Regions from separate parts of the Streptomyces sp. NBC_00209 genome, predicted to be linked through region 2. Evidence: riboswitches for the same ligand, from Rfam matches in the RefSeq annotation. Region 2 holds a riboswitch; each other region holds the start of a gene.

Region 1 (4,429 bases), 670 kb from region 2:
GGGTTGTAGCGGATCACGAACGGCCCGACGCGGACGTGGTCCGGGGAGCGCAGGGTGAGCGTATGGGCGTGGGTCTGGACATCGGCGTCCATCGGCATGTGCGGCTGTCCTTCGGGCTGTTGAGGTCAAGGGCCCGGAGCCTATGCCACCCGGGTCGCCCCCGCGAAGGGCATTTCATCGATGGGCGCGATCCGGACCGGGGCCCCGGGGCGCGGCGCGTGGATCATCCGTCCGTTCCCGATGTACAGGCCGACATGGCTGACGCCCGAGTAGAAGAACACCAGGTCACCGGGGGCCAGTTGGGAGCGCGGCACCCGCTGCCCGGCGTTGATCTGTGTGTACGTGGTCCGGGGCAGCGACACCCCGGCGGCGCGCCAGGCGGCCTGGGTGAGCCCGGAACAGTCGAAGGAGCTGGGCCCGGTCGCGCCCCACACGTACGGCTTGCCCAGGGCGTTGTACGCGAAGGCGACCGCCTGGGCGGCGCGCGAGTGGGGCGCGGCGACGGTGGAGCGCGGCGCGCTCCGGTCGGCGTGGCCGGCCCCGCGCCCGTCCTCGGAGGCGTCGTAGGAGGCGCGCTCGGCCGGGGTGAGGCGGGCGAGCAGGCGGCGGGCCTCGGCCAGCTTGGCGCGGACGGTCGCCCGGTGCTCCTTCAGGGCGGCCTGCCGGGAGGCCAGCTCGGTGAGCTTCCCGGCCGCCTCGGCGCGTACCTGGGCGATCTCCGCGACCTGGCGGCGCACCGAGCGCACGTCGGTGGCCCGGCGCTCACCGGCCCGCTCCGCGTAGGTGGCGCGGCGCAGGTACTGGTCGGGGTCGGAGGAGAGCGCCAGCTGCACGGAGGGGTCGATCCCGCCGGACCGGTACTGCGCGGCGGCGTACGCGCCGAGCACGTCGCGGGCGGTGTTGAGGCGGGCGGTCCTGCGGGCGGCCTCGTCGCGCAGGGCGTCGACCGACTTGGCGGCTGCGGTCGCCTCGGACTTCGCGCCGTTGTACTTCTCGGTGGCGACCTCCGCCTCCCGGTACAGCCGGTCCACCTGGGCCTTGACCTGCTTCGCGGTGGGCGCGGGGTCCGCGTGCGCGGCTCCCGGCAGCACGGCGGCCGTCGCGGCTCCGGCGACCGCGAGGGTCGCCGCGGTGCGGGCCGCGGAGGCGGTGATGAGGCGCTGCCTGGGTTTGCGATGCGCTGCCACGGGGGCGGGCGTCCTTCCGTGCGACGGCCCGACGGGGTATACCGGCGGGCTTCTCCGGCGGCCGGCGAGGACGGTTCCTGATCCACGGCCACCGGGAAGGGACGCTAATCCGAGGTCACGGGAAGGTGTCGTTATGACGGTTATTGCCCGCTCTTGGCGTGGCATTGTCGCTGAATGACCGCACGTGAAGCCTGAATGACCGGGAAAAGTGCCACAGAATCAGGCAAAAAGTGCATTCATCATTCAAGCGGCCCGTAGGCCCCACCCTGCCCGGAGCGGTCCGGGGCGAGGGTTCTCACACCCCGTGAACGCGCTGACCCTGGCGAACATCTTCATCGCCACGCTCTGGACCTGAGCGGCGGTACGGGCCTGAGCGGCGGTACGGGGCCGGCCCGCGCGGACCGGCCCTCTTCCCCGGTCAGGCGGGGCGCACACTCCCGTAGATCGGCATGTAGTAGATCGACTCCTCGCGCACGTTCGCCCCGGGCTTCGGCGCGTGGATCATCATCCCGTCGCCCTTGTAGATCCCGACGTGGCTGATGTCGTCGTAGAAGAAGACCAGGTCGCCGGGTTGCAGATCGGCCGTCGCGATCCGCGTACCGACGTTCACCTGGTCCCAGGTGGTACGCGGGATGTCGACACCCGCCGCCTTCCAGGCCGCCTGCGTCAGCCCCGAGCAGTCGTACGAGGCGGGGCCGGTCGCCCCCCAGACGTACGGCTTGCCGATCTGGGCGCGGGCGAACGCGAGGACCTTCTCCGCCTTCGTTGAGGCGCTGCTCCCGGAGCCGGTGTCCGAGCCGGAACCCGAGCCCGTCTCCGTACCGCTGCTCCCCGACTCCTTGGCCTTCTGCTCGGCTTCCTTCCGGGCGGCGGCCTGCTTCTTCGCCAGCTCGGCGGCCTTCCGCTTGGCCTCCGCCTCCTTCTTGCGCTCCAGCTCCGCCAGCCGCGCCTTCTCCTCGGCGGTCAGCTTCGACAGCAGCGTCCGGGCCTCGGTCAGCTTCGTCTGGACGTTCTGCTTGCTGGTGCGCAGCGTGGCCTGCGACTCGGTCAGCGTCTCCAGGCTCTCCACGGCCTGGGCCCGCTGCTTGGACACCTTCGCCTGCTGCGTACGGAAGTTCGCGACCGCCTGCTGCTGGCGCTCGGCCATCCGGTCCATGAGGTGGGTCTGGTCGAAGAACGACTGCGGGTCGTCGGCCAGGAAGAAGGTTGCGGTCGGTGCGAGGCCGCCGTTGCGGTACTGGGCGGCGGCGTAGTTGCCCAGCGTCCTGCGGGCGTCGTTCACCTTCTCGGTGCGCTTGGCCACGTCGTCCAGGAGCGTGTCGACCTTGGACTTCTGCTGGTCCGTGGCCTCCTTGGCCTGGTTGTACTTCTGAGTCGCGGTGCCGGCCTGCCGGTAGAGGTCGTCCACCTTCTTCTGGACTTCCTCGATGCTCGGCTTCGGCGCGGGCGCCGCCATCGCGCTCTGGGAGGACAGCAGGGTCACCGAGGCCAGCGCGGCCGAGGTCAGCCCGACGGCCGGGGCGGTGGAGCGCATCCGGGTGCGCGGTTTGCGATGCGACGCCAAGGCCGGCATCTCCTTCCGTGGACCGCCTACCGGGTTAGCTGTCGGGTTCGGGCGGAACGGAAGGCTGCCCTACGGTCCGGTGGGGAAGGACCGATTCACCCCGGTGCTGCGTGTGGGTCCCCGGTTCCGGGCGGGCCCGGATTCGGCGTGGCGGCACGCTCGGCGTAGGTCGCCTCTGGGGGTACGGGCCGTCCGAACGTGCACGCTAGCCAACGCATGGGGCCGCTGGGAAGGTTGGTGTGCGATATGCCCGATACATTTCCGTGACCTTTTCGGAGCGGGGCCGGGTGTCAGTGGAGAGCTTTAGACTCGGACAGCGATGAGCAGCCTCTTTGACGACAGTTTCCTGGCCGGCCTCCAGCAGGAGGAGGACGCGGCCCCGCCGCCCCCCGAGGACCCCGCACCCGAAGCGGTGCCGGAGGACCTGTTCGCGGGCGTGTTCGACGGGCCCCCGCCACCCCGCGACGCGTACTACCGCGACGGCGCGCACCGCCCCGTCCTCGACCCCGAGGCGCTGCTCGACGGGCTGAACACCGAGCAGCGCGCCGCCGTCGTGCACGCCGGGTCGCCCCTGCTCATCGTCGCGGGCGCCGGCTCCGGCAAGACCAGGGTGCTCACCCACCGCATCGCCCACCTGCTGGCCGAGCGGGGCGTCCACCCCGGCCAGATCCTGGCGATCACCTTCACCAACAAGGCCGCCGGCGAGATGAAGGAGCGCGTCGAGCAGCTGGTCGGGCCCCGGGCCAACGCGATGTGGGTCATGACCTTCCACAGCGCCTGCGTCCGCATCCTGCGCCGCGAGTCCAAGAGGCTCGGCTTCACGTCCTCGTTCTCGATCTACGACGCCGCCGACTCCAAGCGGCTCATGGCCCTGGTCTGCCGCGATCTGGAGCTGGACCCGAAGCGCTACCCGCCGAAGTCCTTCACCGCCAAGGTCTCCAACCTCAAGAACGAGCTCATCGACGAGGAGACCTTCGCCGGGCAGGCCGCCGACGGCTTCGAGAAGACCCTGGCCCAGGCGTACGCGATGTACCAGGCCCGGCTGCGCGAGGCCAACGCGCTGGACTTCGACGACATCATCATGACGACGGTCCATCTGCTCCAGGCGTTCCCCGACGTCGCCGAGCACTACCGCCGCCGCTTCCGGCACGTCCTCGTGGACGAGTACCAGGACACCAACCACGCCCAGTACACGCTGGTACGCGAGCTGGTCGGCCCGGCCGGTCCGGAGAACGCGCCCGCCGAGCTCTGCGTCGTGGGTGACGCGGACCAGTCGATCTACGCCTTCCGGGGCGCGACCATCCGCAACATCCTCCAGTTCGAGGAGGACTACCCGGACGCGACGACGATCCTGCTGGAGCAGAACTACCGCTCCACCCAGACGATCCTGTCCGCCGCCAACGCGGTCATCGAGCGCAACGAGAGCCGCCGCCCCAAGAACCTCTGGACCAACGCCGGCACCGGTGCCCGCATCGCGGGCTACGTCGCGGACACCGAGCACGACGAGGCGCAGTTCGTTGCCGAGGAGATCGACCGCCTCACCGACGCGGGCGACGCGAAGGCCGGAGACGTCGCCGTCTTCTACCGGACGAACGCGCAGTCCCGTGTCTTCGAGGAGATCTTCATCCGCGTCGGCCTGCCCTACAAGGTCGTCGGCGGTGTCCGCTTCTACGAGCGC
Region 2 (4,429 bases):
AGGCCCTTGTAGCCGGGGAGCGCGCCGACCTTGGTGGCCACCACGACGTCGGACCGGTTGCCGCGCGACGCGAGCCACGTGCCGATGACCCTCTCCGACTCGCCGCCCTCGTTGCCGGGCACCCAGTGCGAGTAGGCGTCGGCGGTGTCCACGAAGTTGCCGCCGGCCGCCGCGTACGCGTCGAGGACGGCGAAGGACTGGGCCTCGTCCGCGGTCCAGCCGAAGACGTTTCCACCGAGGCAGAGCGGGAAGACCTGGAGGCCCGACGGGCCGAGATTGCGCAGTGAAGTCATATGTGGAACAACAGCTTCCGGCCTGCCCGCTATTCCGTGCCCCATCCATCCGGAAGGCTGCCGCATCCGGCAGCTGCGGCCACGCAGACCGGCAGCCCTGACGTCGGGGGTGTGCGTCAGGGCTGCCGGGGTTCGGACGGCCGCGGGCAGGGAAGAGCCCGGGCTCAAGAATGCGGAGCGGAAGTGCTCAGACCGTGAGACCGCGGGCGCGCAGCCAGGCCATCGGGTCGATGCCGGTGCCGTCGGGGGTGTGGACCTCCAGGTGGAGGTGCGGGCCGGTCACGTTGCCGGTCGCGCCGACGCGGCCGATGGTGTCGCCGGTGGTGACCTTCTGCCCGACCGTGACGCCGATCGAGGACTGGTGGCAGAACCACAGCTCGGTGCCGTCCTCCAGCTCCAGCACCGTGCGGTAGCCGTAGGCGCCGGACCAGCCGGCCGACTTGATGGTGCCGGTGTGGATGGCCTTGATCGGGGTACCGGTCGGGGCCGCGAAGTCGAGGCCCGTGTGGTAGCCGGAGGACCACATCGAGCCGGCCTCGCCGAACGTCGAGGTGATCGTGTACGAGGAGGTCGGGATGGCGTAACTGGCGGCGAGCTTGGCCAGGCGCAGGGCCTCGGCCTTCTTCTTCGCCTCCTCCTCCGCCTTCTTCTTCTCGGCGGCGGCCTTGGCCTCGGCCTCGTCCTGCTGCTTCTTCGCCTCGGCGGCCGCCTTCTCGGCAGCTGCCTTCTCCTCGGCCGCCTTCGCCTCGGCGTCGGCGGCGCCCTGCTGCTGCTCGGCCTGCTGGAGGATGCGGGCGCGCAGCGCCTCGCCGGCGTCCGTGGTGCCCTGCTCGGCCTCGGCCGTGGTGATGCCGGCGGTCGTCAGCGGGGCTGCGGCGGTGGCGGCAGCGGGGGTCTCGGCCGCGCTCTCGCCGGAGAACAACGCCCCCACGCCGGGAAGGGACTTGGCGTCGGGGAGATTGTCCGCGATGGAATCGGGAAGAGAGATGGAGACCGGCGGCTTGCTCTGCGCGGTGGCCATGCCTCCCGCGCCGACGGCCGCGATGACACCGACGCCGAGGACGGTGGAGCTACGGGCCAGACCATTGCGCTGCTTGGCGACACGGTGCTTGCCGCGGACGGGGCGAACGGACTCCTCGGTGGGGTTCCATTCCTCCCAGGCCCGCTCGGAGTCGGCGTCATCGGCGCGGAAGCCGCTGCCGAAACCGGCGCCGGTGGCGAAGCCGTTGCCCCGATCGGTCGTGTAGTCGCTTCCCTGTTCCGGGATGTACGCGGTGCCGGGGCCGGACACGAAGTCGGCGCCGTACTCGGGCACGAACCGGGAAGGTGATTCGGGGGCAGGCTTGTTGGACGCCACGCGGGCGCACTCCTTTCCTTCCTTCTCGCCTACCGGGTTAGCTGACGGGTTCGGAGCAGGAAGGTCTCCTACGGGTTCCTCCGCCTCTTGTGAAGACGAAGATGCCCGATTCACCCCATGTAGGTGGTTCCCCGGTTCCCTTGCGGAATTCGGCGCACGCGCACGGCGCCGTCCCTGACGACGGCTGGGACAACCGCGCTGCGTTATCGAACGTTAATAGACAGACGGGTCCGATTCCAAGCTGTTCCCACTGATCGTTCACGCGCTTGGCCTGGACTTTATGGGACACAACCGGGTGGAATCGGGCGAGTTGATCAGCGTTCGGTCACTACGCTTTTTCCGACGTTGCGTCAAATGTTATGCGGAGCGGCGTCTCTCAGTCACGCAGTGTGGCACCCCCCTTGACGATCTTCACCGTCCTGCGCCGGTCGGGCTGTCCCTTGGCCGGCCGAGCCACCGCGAGCAGCGCCATGTCGTCGGTCGACTCGCCCCCCGTATGCCGCCGTACGTCGTCGGTCAGCGCGGACAGCAGCTCCTCGGGGCCCGGGAAGAGGCGCCCGCGCAGCCGCTCCGCCGGGTCGTAGAAGACGCCCTCGGCGTCACGGGCCTCCGACAGGCCGTCCGTGTAGAACAGCAGCGTCCCGCCGGACGGCAGCTCCCACTCGTCCGAGCGGTCCGGCCGCACCCCCAGGTCCATGCCCAGCGGCAGGGCGGGCTCCGAGGGCGTCAGCGCCTCCACCGCCCCGTCCCCGTACAGCAGCAAGGGGTCCGGATGGCCGCGGTTCACCAGCCGTACGCGTTCCGCGCCCGGCGGGATCTCCGCGAACACGGCGGTCACGAACCCCTCGAACGCGTCCAGATTGCTCCGCCGTACCGACTCACGCGCCAGCGCGCGCTCCAGCCGCTGCGCCACGCCCTCCAGCGACTTCTCCTGCTCCGCCGCCTCCCGGAACGCCCCGATCACCACCGCCACCGCGCCGACCGCCTCCAGCCCCTTCCCGCGCACGTCCCCCAACACAAGCCGTACGCCGTACGGAGTGTCAGCGGCCGCGAAGAGGTCGCCCCCGACGAACTCGTCCGCCTGCGCCGCCTCGTACCGCGCGGCCACCTGGAGTCCGCCGATCCGCTCGGGCGGCGCGGGGAGCACGGCCCGCATGGCCGTCTCGGCGATGATCCGGGCGGACGCCAGTTGTTCGCTGCCGCGCCGCACAACACGGTTGATCACCGCGGCCTGGAAGGCGACGGTCAGCACGGTGAGCATCTCGATGACCGGGACCGCGCCCGGCAGGTCCCCCGTGTAGAGCCGCATCGCGGCGATCGCGACGACCCCGGCGAGCCCGATCCGGAGGGTGGCGCCGAGGCCGAAGAACGGCGCGGCGATCAGCGGGGCGGCCGCGAACATCGGGATCGCCGTGAACGCGGGCGGGGTGAAGTAGTCGAAGACCACTCCCACGACGATCATCGTGGCGGGCAGCACCCGGACGAATCGACGGCTGTCCACACCGTCACGCCCTCGCCACCGTCGCGCCCACTTCCCCACCTGCGGTCTCCTGCCCGGTGCGGCCACGGCCGATACCGCGCACCTCTCTCAGCCTCGCGCCCGCCCGGCAACCGGGCGAATCCTCGGCCGCCGATGGGGCGAAAACGCGTAGGCGCCGACAACGCATCAGGCCCGGCACGCTGTCAGCGTACCGGGCCTGATCCTTCAGTAGCGGGGACAGGATTTGAACCTGCGACCTCTGGGTTATGAGCCCAGCGAGCTACCGAGCTGCTCCACCCCGCGTCGGTAAACACAACTCTACTGCATGTTCGGAGCTCTCATGACCACCCGTCCCGCACACCCCGTGCGCACCGACGGCGCGGACCGCGGCCCCCCTTGACCAGAACGCCAAAGTGCCGAAAAAGAGAAGGCGTTGCGAGGGAACATGTGTTCTTTCGCAACGCAGCTGCTGCACCCCCGGCTCGGTGGGCTGCCGTGCGAGCAGGCCCCCGACCGCGCATGCCGGCGCGCGGAGAGCCGCTCCCGGTCTCTGATCGCAGCCTGCCTGGAGGGCTCTCGACCATGGCCGCACCACTCGCCTCCGATCACACCCCCGCCTCCTCGGCCGCCCCGCCGTCACCCGTACGCGCCGCCGCCAAGAGCGGCCTCATCGGCGGTGCGATGGGCGCGGCGATGAGCGCGGCGGTGAACTACCTGGCGATCGGCCTCCCGGGCAGCGCGTCCAGCAACGCGTTCAACCACGCGATATCGGGCCTGATCAGCGGGTTCCTCGCCGGTTTCATCGGCATCATGGTCCACGGCAAGAAGGCGGCCGCAGCCGCCGACGCGTCCGAGCCGGAGAAGTAGGCGCCACCCCTCCACAGCGCACCCCCTCCAACGGGCGCACGGACCCATATGGCGATATGACTGATTTCAGACTCAGCCATTTCGAGGCTCCGGGAGTGGACGATGGACGACTATCCCCTGCTCAACCTGTTCTGGACGATGCTCTGGTTCTTCCTCTGGATCATGTGGCTCTTCCTTCTCTTCCGGGTCATCATGGACATCTTCCGCAGCGATGACCTGAGCGGCTGGGCCAAGGCCGGCTGGCTGATCCTGGCGCTGGTGCTGCCCTACGTGGGCGTGCTGATCTACGTGATCGCCCGCGGCAAGTCCATGGGCAAGCGCGACGTCCAGGACGCGAAGGAACGCGACGCCGCCTTCAAGGCGTACATCAGGGACGCGGCGGGTACGGAAGGCGGCGGCAGCCACAAGAGCGGCGGCCATGTCGAGGACCTG
Region 3 (4,429 bases), 1.0 Mb from region 2:
CATGGGCTCCGCGAACGGCAGACACCGCCGCCCTCGTCAGGCACCCGCCATCGTGGTCGCCGCAGGCGTCACCGGCTCGGCCATCGCCATCCCGCTGCTCGGCGCGGCGAGCGCACACGCCGCGGACACCGCGACCTGGGACCGGGTGGCCGACTGCGAGAGCGGCGGCATGTGGAGCGCCGACCTCGGCAACGGCTCCTACGGCGGTCTCCAGTTCACACCGGAGCTGTGGAAGGCGTACGGCGGTGAGGCGTACGCCGAGCGCGCCGACCTCGCCAGCCGCTCGCAGCAGATCGCGGTGGCCGAGCGGGTCCTGGCCGCCAAGGGCCCGAAGGCGTGGCCGAGCTGTGCGGTGATCTCCGGGCTCACCAAGGCCGCCGGCAAGGCGGATGTGGACCCGGGCGACAAGGACGAGGACGAGCCCGCCCGGAGCGCCGACTCGGGCCTCGACGCCGGTCTCGGCGCCGACCCGGTGGACGACGCCTCCTCGGACTCGTCGGCCACCCCCTCGGACGAGGCGTCCGGCGGGGCCACCACGGGCAAGGGGGCCGGCAAGGGCTCCGGCAAGCACGCGGGCAAGAGCGCCGAGGAGAAGGCGGATGCCTCCGCCTCCCCGTCGGGCGATCCTTCGGCCGACCCCTCCGGCACCCCGTCCGCCTCGGACGACCCGTCCACCACGCCCTCGGCCGACTCCTCCGCGGACCCCTCGGCCGGCGCGACGGACGACGCGCGGGCGCAGGGCGGCAAGCACCGGGGCACCCCGGCCGCCGACGACGCCGCCGGGACGGCCGACGGGCGCGACGCGGGCCGGCACGCCTCGCGGGGTGACGGCGACGCACGCGACAGCGCCACGGGGCCGGCTGACGGCACGTACACCGTACGGGCGGGGGACAACCTCTGGGCGATCGCCGACGCGCAGGACCTGCCCGGCGGCTGGCCCGAGCTGTACGAGGCGAACAAGGACGAGGTGGGCTCCGACCCGGACCTCATCCTGCCCGGCCAGAACCTCGATCTGGGCCTGGGTGGCCTGGCCCCGGACAAGGTCGCCGAGAGCGCCGGATGAGCCGTTAGAGCCCTCTGCGCTTTGGGTGGTTTAAGAGGCCCATGTCCCACTTTTGACCGAGTGAGACATGGGTCTCTTCGCGTGAACTCACGCCCCTTGTCCGGGAGGTCCCGCCGCATCCGTTCCGACCTGCATAAATGAGGGTTCATCGGATGCTCTTACGGGATGATTATCCGGTATGTCCTTCTTTGAATATGACCAGTGGGTGTGATTACGGTCAGAACCGCTCGCACCGCGGGCCCCGTCGACCGTCACGCCGAATCCTGCCGTCGGTCGAAGGGAACAGACGCGAAAGCGCCGTAGGCAGGAGCGGGGGACCCAGGTAGGCGCTGGGCCTGATCGTCGGGAGACGACTCGGGGCCGGCTAGGGGTGAAGTCGCGCCAGGGGCGCGGCCGGGCAACTCACTTGGCCCGAACCCGACAGCTCACCTCGCAGGCGTCGGTGAGGAGAAGACTCGATGCTGCTCAACCGCAAGGGCAACAAGCACCGCCGCCCCTCCAAGGCCATCCGTGTCGCGACGCTCGCCGGTGTCGCCGGTGCCGCCGTCGCCGTGCCGCTGATGGGCGCGACCAACGCCTCCGCCGCCTCCGTCTCCACGTGGGACGCGGTCGCCCAGTGCGAGTCCGGCGGCAACTGGTCGATCAACACCGGCAACGGCTACTACGGCGGCCTGCAGTTCTCCCAGTCCAGCTGGGCCGCCGCCGGCGGTACGCAGTACGCGCCCCGCGCCGACCTGGCCACCAAGGCCCAGCAGATCGCCACCGCCGAGAAGCTCCTCGACCTGCAGGGCCCGGGCGCCTGGTCCTGCGCCGGTGCCGGCAACCTGACCAACGACGGTGTCGACCCGGGCGTCGACACCGGCTCCGGTGCCGCGAAGCAGGAGGCCGCCCCCAAGCAGGAGGCCGCCCCGAAGAAGACCGAGCGCACCGAGGCCCCGGCCACCAACCGCTCCGACCGCTCGGACGCGCCGAAGAAGACGGTCACCACCCCCACCGGCAAGAAGGTCGCCAAGGGTGACGGCGAGTACAAGGTCGTCACCGGTGACACGCTGAGCAAGATCGCCGCCGAGCACCACGTCAAGGGCGGCTGGGAGCGGCTGTTCAAGCTGAACAAGGGCATCGTCCAGGACGCCGACCTGATCTACCCGGGCCAGCAGCTCCACCTGACGAAGTAACGAAGCAACCGCGATCCCTCCTCGCTGATCGCTCAGGCCGCCCCGGCCCGGCACGCACCTTCCCCCCGTGTGTGCCGGGCCGGGGCACGCCGCGTTGAGGGTGCCGGGCGGCCGGTGATCGTTCAACTGTTGTAGTTACTTGTCAGTAATTACCTGGTCTTTCAGACCGGTATGCCCGCTCTTGGTTCCTTTTTCGTCCCAGGGGACGGGCGGTCGGCCGACGCAGACGGCCGGGCCGGTTAGGCTCTTGTCGCAAGGCCAAAGCGACCCTGCACAACCAGCGTCATATCCCAGAAGGAGATGCCTCGTGCCGTCCATCGACGTCGTCGTAGCCCGGGAAATCCTCGACTCCCGGGGCAACCCCACGGTCGAGGTCGAGGTCGGCCTCGACGACGGCAGCACCGGTCGTGCTGCTGTTCCGTCCGGCGCCTCCACCGGCGCGTTCGAGGCCATTGAGCTTCGTGACGGCGACCCCAACCGTTACCAGGGCAAGGGCGTCGAGAAGGCCGTCCTCGCCGTGATCGAGCAGATCGGCCCGGAGCTCGTCGGCTACGACGCCACCGAGCAGCGCCTCATCGACCAGGCGATGTTCGACCTGGACGCCACGGAGAACAAGGGCTCGCTCGGCGCCAACGCCATCCTCGGCGTCTCCCTCGCCGTCGCCCACGCCGCCTCCGAGGCCAGCGACCTCCCGCTGTTCCGCTACCTCGGCGGCCCGAACGCGCACCTGCTGCCCGTTCCGATGATGAACATCCTGAACGGCGGCTCGCACGCCGACTCCAACGTGGACATCCAGGAGTTCATGATCGCGCCGATCGGCGCCGAGTCCTTCTCCGAGGCCCTGCGCTGGGGCGCCGAGGTCTACCACACGCTGAAGAAGGTCCTGAAGACCAAGGGCCTGTCCACCGGCCTCGGCGACGAGGGCGGCTTCGCGCCGAACCTGGAGTCCAACCGCGCCGCCCTCGACCTCATCATCGAGGCCATCAAGGAGGCCGGTTACGCCCCGGGCAAGGACATCGCGCTCGCGCTCGACGTCGCCGCCTCGGAGTTCTACAAGGACGGCACGTACGAGTTCGAGGGCAAGTCCCGCTCGGCCGCCGAGATGACCGAGTACTACGAGGAGCTCGTCTCCGCGTACCCGCTGGTCTCCATCGAGGACCCGCTGTACGAGGACGACTGGGCCGGCTGGAAGATCATCACCGACAAGCTGGGCGCCAAGGTCCAGATCGTCGGCGACGACCTCTTCGTCACCAACCCGGAGCGCCTGGCCCGCGGCATCGAGGAGGGCTCCGCCAACGCCCTGCTCGTCAAGGTCAACCAGATCGGTTCGCTGACCGAGACCCTGGACGCCGTCGAGCTGGCCCAGCGCAACGGCTTCAAGTGCATGATGTCGCACCGCTCCGGCGAGACCGAGGACGTCACCATCGCCGACCTCGCCGTCGCCGTGAACTGCGGTCAGATCAAGACCGGCGCCCCGGCCCGCTCGGACCGCGTCGCCAAGTACAACCAGCTGCTGCGCATCGAGGAGATCCTCGACGACGCCGCGGTGTACGCGGGCCGCTCGGCGTTCCCGCGGTTTCGCCCCGCGAACTGACGAACACAGCAAGGGCTGACCACAGCCCGGCAGGGCGACCGCCCCCGCCTCCGTCCGTCCCCGCGCCCGGTCACGTACCGTGTGCGGGGACGGACGTCGTAATGGGGAGGCGGGAACATGGCCGTGAAGGACAGGGACCGGTTCTCCACCGCGACCCGGCTGCGGCTGCTCGGTGAGCAGACCGCCGCCCGCGTCTACCGGTCCCAGAACCGGCGCCAGGCCCGTCGCTCCCGGCTCACCGGCCGGGCCGCCTTCCTGGCCCTGGTCGTCTGCTCCCTGGTCGTCGCCCTCGCGTATCCGATGCGGCAGTACGTGTCGCAGCGCGACGAGATCGCCGACCAGCGCAGGCTGGCCCGCGAGGCCGAGGCGCGCACCGAGGAGCTGCGGGACCAGAAGGCCCGGCTCCAGGACGACGCGTACATCAAGCGGCTGGCCCGCGAGCACCTGCACTACGTTCTTCCCGGGGAGACCGGCTACACCGTGGTCGACCCCGACGCGGCCAAGGAGCGCAACGGGAAGCCGGCCGAGACGGACCGGCCCTGGCACTCCAACCTGTGGGACGGCGTCGACAGCGCCGACCGCGGCTGATGCCCGTCC
Region 4 (4,429 bases), 1.9 Mb from region 2:
GACCGTGGGCGCGGCGTCCGGGAGGGCCCGCGGGTCTGCCCGGAGCATCGCGCACCACATGAGACACTGGTCTAGACAACCGTTGATTCTTGAAGGGCAGAACCATGGCTGAGCGCCGCGTAAACGTCGGTTGGGCCGAGGGCCTGCACGCCCGCCCCGCTTCCATCTTCGTCCGTGCCGCTACGGCCTCCGGCGTTCCCGTCACCATCGCCAAGGCGGACGGCAACCCGGTGAACGCGGCCTCCATGCTCGCGGTGCTCGGGCTCGGCGCCCAGGGCGGCGAGGAGATCGTGCTCGCCTCCGACGCGGACAACGCCGAGGCCGCCCTGGACCGCCTGGCGAAGCTGGTCGCCGAGGGGCTTGAGGAGCTTCCGGAGACCGTCTGAGCCCGAGCGGCCCGACACCGCCGGAATTCTTACGGAAAGCCGCGGCCCCCTGCATGGGGCGCCGCGGCTTTTGCGCGCACGGACCCAAGCCGTGTCGGCCCGGGCCGAATAGGCGGGCGATGCCTTTTCCGGTTTTTTTACACACGCCTTTCTTTATTTGTACGCGTCCTTTGTTAATTCCGGCCGCCCGCGGTGTTTACGGCACGTTGCGAAGTCCTCACACGGCCGGCCCGGGGCACGGTGGCGGGGCGGGCGGTGCGGCGGAGCCGGTGCGCGGCGCCGTGGCGGTCGGCGAGCTGCACGGCCAGGGCCCGCGCCCGCTCCGCGTCCCCGCGCGCCACGGCGTCCACGAGGGCCCCGTGCTCGGCCCAGGCTTCGGCCGGGCGGGCCGGCTGCTCGACCGCGTACATCCAGGCGATCTTGTGGCGGAGCTGGGTGAGCAGGGCGATGAGGCCGGGGCTGCCGGACGCCTGGGCCAGCGTCTCGTGGAACCAGCCGGCCAGGGAGCGCAGGTCCTCGCCCTCGCCCCGGCGGGCCCGCTCCTGGCCGAGCCTGACCAGGCCGCGCAACACCTTGAGGTGGGCGTCCGTCCGGCGCTGGGCCGCGCGGGCCGCGCTCAGCGGTTCCAGCAGCATGCGGACCTCCAGGAGGTCGGCGGCCTCCTGCTCCGTGGGCTCGGCGACGCAGGCTCCGGCGTGTCTCCGGGTGACCACGAAGCCCTCCGACTCCAGGGTGCGCAGCGCTTCCCGTACCGGGACGCGGGAAACCCCGTAACGCCGTGCGAGCACCTCCTCGGTGAGCCGGCTGCCACGTTCGAAGACACCGGAGACGATGTCGTCACGGATTGCCGTGCATACCGAATGCGCCGGAACACGCATGTCCGAACCTCCGCCTCAATCCCCGCGAACAGCGGCCGATCGACACCTCTGGCGTGACTCTATTGCAATGCGCTCGCATTTCCGATGCCGGGCGGGAATTCATGAATATCTTTTGGTCGCGGCCGGGCGGTGGAAGGCGCGCGGGGAGGCGCGGGAACGGCGAAGGCCCCGGCGGGCTGCCGGAGCCTTCGGTATGGAGCCTGTGACCGGTCAGACGCCGACGCCGTGGGCGCGCAGATAGGCGACCGGATCCATGTCGGAGCCGTAGGAGGGCGTGGTGCGGGCCTCGAAGTGGAGGTGCGGACCGGTGGAGTTGCCGGTCGAGCCGGAGAGCCCGATCTGTTGGCCGGCCGCGACGCCCTGGCCGACGGAGACACCGATCGAGGAGAGGTGGCCGTACTGGGTGTACGTGCCGTCCGTCATCCGGAGCACGATGTTGTTGCCGTACGCCCCGCCCCAGCCGGCCTCCACGACCGTGCCGGCGCCTACGGCGACGACGGAGCTGCCGGACGCGGCGTGGAAGTCGATGCCGGAGTGGCTGCCGGAGGACCAGAGGGAGCCACTGGACTTGTAGCCGGTGGTCACGTACGAGCCGGCGACGGGCAGCCGGTAGGACGAGCCGAGCGCGGTACGTGCGGTGGAGCGGCCGGCGCGGGCGGACGCCTCGCGGGCGGCCTTGGCCTTCGCCTTGGCCGCCGCCTTGGCCTTGGCGGCCTTCTCGGCGGCCTTGTTCTTCGCGGCCTCGGCCTTCTTCTTGGCCGCCGCCTTCGCCTTGGCCGCCGCCTTCTTCTCGGCGGCCTCGGCCTGGTGCTGCTGCGCCGCCGCCTGGGCGTCGATCCGGTCGGCGAGGGTGTTCTCGATGGCGAGGAGCTGGGAGAGGCCGGTCTCGGTGGCGGCGGGGGCCGTCCCGGTGTCGGCGGCGAGGGCCGGGGAGGCCAGGGAGCCGATAACACCGCCGGCGGCGAGCGTCGCGACGCCGACGGCCTTGGCGCCGGCGCGCGTCAGGCGGCTCGGGGCACGGTGCTTCCCGGTGGCACGGGTGAACGCCATGGGGTGGCTGGTCCTTTCCTTCCTTCTCGCCTACCGGGTTAGCTGACGGGTTCGGAGCAGGAAGGTCTCCTACGGACGCCTCGCCCCGGACGGAGCGCGGGCATCCGATTCACCCCAGGGACTTGTGGGTCCCCGGCTCCCCAGGCTCGCGCCTGACGGGGACTCGGCGATGGCTGCCCGGTACGTGACGGATGCGCGTACGAGTGGCGGACAGCGGACCCGACGCTAAGCGGGCGGACTTCCCGCCACCAAACGGACACGGGGCTTTGTAGCGCATCCCACAGGGCGAGCCGACCTCTTAGCGTGCAAAAGGTTCAAAGCGCCCAAACGTGCGGGGAGGGTCCGGCGCGACCGCGCGCCGGACCCTCCCCGTTGCCCGTCGAGCGGGCCGAGCGGCGGATCAGCCGGTGACGACCGACACCTCTCCGATGCCGAGCGCCCTGACCGGCTCCTCGATCTGCGAGGCGTCACCGACCAGGACCGTGACCAGCCGGTCCACCGGGAAGGCGCTGACCACGGCCGCGGTCGCCTCGACGGTGCCGGTCTCGGCGAGGCGGGCGTACAGCGTCGCCTGGTAGTCGTCCGGGAGGTGCTGCTCCACCTGGTCGGCGAGGGTGCTCGCGACGGAGGCCGCCGTCTCGAACTTCAGGGGCGCGACGCCCACGAGGTTCTGCACGGCCGTCTCGCGCTCGGCGTCCGTCAGGCCCTCGGCGGCCAGCGTCCGCAGGACCTTCCACAGGTCGTCCAGCGCCGGTCCGGTGGATTCGGTGTCCACGGAACCGCTGATGGCGAGCATCGAGGCGCCCGTCGCACCCGACACGGAGTCGGCGGCGCCGGAGCGGAGCACCTGGGCGAAGGCCCGCACGCCGTACGTGTAGCCCTTCTCCTCGCGCAGCACCCGGTCGAGCCGGGAGGTCAGTGTGCCGCCCAGGCAGTAGGTGCCGAGGACCTGGGCGGGCCACACGCTGTCGTGGCGGTCGGCGCCGATGCGGCCGAGCAGCAGCTGGGTCTGCACCGCGCCGGGGCGGTCCACGATGATCACCCGGCCGGTGTCGTCGGCCGTGATCGGCGGGACGGGGCGGGGCTCGGCGGAGTTCCCGGACCAGTCGCCCAGGGTCTCGGCGAGCAGCGCGTCCAGGTCGATGCCGGTGAGGTCGCCGACGACCACGGCGGTCGCGGTGGAGGGGCGGATGTGCGCGTCGTAGAAGGCGCGCACGGCCGCGGCGTCGATCCGCTCGATGGTCTCCTCGGTGCCCAGGCGCGGGCGCGACATGCGGGCCGTGGTCGGGAAGAGCTCCTTGGAGAGCTGCTTGGCCGCGCGGCGGGCCGGGTTGGCCTGCTCGTGCGGGATCTCGTCCAGCCGGTTGCTCACCAGACGCTCGATCTCGCTGTCGGCGAAGGCCGGCGCCCGCAGCGCCTCGGCGACCAGGCCGAGCGCCTTGGCCAGGCGGGAGGCCGGGACCTCCAGGGAGACCCGGACGCCCGGGTGGTCGGCGTGGGCGTCGAAGGTGGCGCCGCACCGCTCCAACTCGGCGGCGAACTCCTCGGCGCTCCGCTTGTCGGTGCCCTCGGACAGGGCGCGCGACATGATCGTGGCCACGCCGTCCAGACCCTTGGGCTCGGCGTCCAGGGGGGCGGCGAGGAAGATCTCGACGGCGACGACCTGCTGGCCCGGGCGGTGGCAGCGCAGGACGGTGAGGCCGTTGGGCAGGGAGCCCCGCTCGGGCGCGGGGAAGGCCCACGGCCGGGCCGCGCCGGGAGCGGGCTGGGGGTGGAACTGCATCGAAACTTCAGTCGCGGCAGCGTCGGTCACTGGTCCGCCCCTTCGTGCGCGTCGGTGTCGGTGTCGGCGTCGGCCTCTTCGGCGGCCTCGGCGGGCTCGACCGGTTCGTAGACCAGGACCGCCCGGTTGTCGGGCCGCAGCTGCGCCTGCGCGGCGGCCTTGACCTCCTCGGCCGTGACGTCGAGGACCCGGTTCACGGCGGACAGCGCGAGCTGCGGGTCGCCGAACAGCACGGCGTAGCGGCACAGTTCGTCGGCGCGGCCCGCGACCGTACCGAGGCGGTCCAGCCATTCACGCTCCAACTGGGCCTGGGCGCGCTCCATCTCCTCGGC

Evidence for each region. A riboswitch is a leader RNA that binds a small molecule or an ion and turns the genes downstream of it on or off. The one in region 2 is predicted to bind cyclic di-AMP.
Region 1: another riboswitch for cyclic di-AMP. It lies ahead of OG867_RS11505 (NlpC/P60 family protein); the one in region 2 lies ahead of OG867_RS14860 (M23 family metallopeptidase).
Region 3: another riboswitch for cyclic di-AMP. It lies ahead of OG867_RS19735 (transglycosylase family protein); the one in region 2 lies ahead of OG867_RS14860 (M23 family metallopeptidase).
Region 4: another riboswitch for cyclic di-AMP. It lies ahead of OG867_RS06175 (M23 family metallopeptidase); the one in region 2 lies ahead of OG867_RS14860 (M23 family metallopeptidase).

The regions. Positions count from the first base shown of each region.
Region 1 covers NZ_CP108121.1:2,629,509-2,633,937, reverse strand. Annotated here, with positions in the region: gene OG867_RS11515 (GNAT family N-acetyltransferase) at 1-98, opposite strand, end outside; gene OG867_RS11510 (NlpC/P60 family protein) at 141-1,187, opposite strand; gene OG867_RS11505 (NlpC/P60 family protein) at 1,606-2,760, opposite strand; cyclic di-AMP (ydaO/yuaA leader) riboswitch at 2,759-2,909, opposite strand; gene pcrA (DNA helicase PcrA) at 3,071-4,429, shown strand, end outside.
Region 2 covers NZ_CP108121.1:3,304,346-3,308,774, forward strand. Annotated here, with positions in the region: gene OG867_RS14855 (aldo/keto reductase) at 1-293, opposite strand, end outside; gene OG867_RS14860 (M23 family metallopeptidase) at 481-1,650, opposite strand; cyclic di-AMP (ydaO/yuaA leader) riboswitch at 1,662-1,815, opposite strand; gene OG867_RS14865 (PP2C family protein-serine/threonine phosphatase) at 2,027-3,190, opposite strand; tRNA gene OG867_RS14870 (tRNA-Met) at 3,360-3,433, opposite strand; gene OG867_RS14875 (hypothetical protein) at 3,713-3,997, shown strand; gene OG867_RS14880 (SHOCT domain-containing protein) at 4,100-4,429, shown strand, end outside.
Region 3 covers NZ_CP108121.1:4,325,978-4,330,406, forward strand. Annotated here, with positions in the region: gene OG867_RS19730 (transglycosylase family protein) at 2-1,063, shown strand; cyclic di-AMP (ydaO/yuaA leader) riboswitch at 1,349-1,517, shown strand; gene OG867_RS19735 (transglycosylase family protein) at 1,522-2,238, shown strand; gene eno (phosphopyruvate hydratase) at 2,546-3,832, shown strand; gene OG867_RS19745 (septum formation initiator family protein) at 3,950-4,420, shown strand.
Region 4 covers NZ_CP108121.1:1,424,049-1,428,477, forward strand. Annotated here, with positions in the region: gene OG867_RS06165 (HPr family phosphocarrier protein) at 105-386, shown strand; gene OG867_RS06170 (GntR family transcriptional regulator) at 560-1,264, opposite strand; gene OG867_RS06175 (M23 family metallopeptidase) at 1,475-2,314, opposite strand; cyclic di-AMP (ydaO/yuaA leader) riboswitch at 2,328-2,493, opposite strand; gene OG867_RS06180 (M16 family metallopeptidase) at 2,715-4,097, opposite strand; gene OG867_RS06185 (M16 family metallopeptidase) at 4,124-4,429, opposite strand, start outside.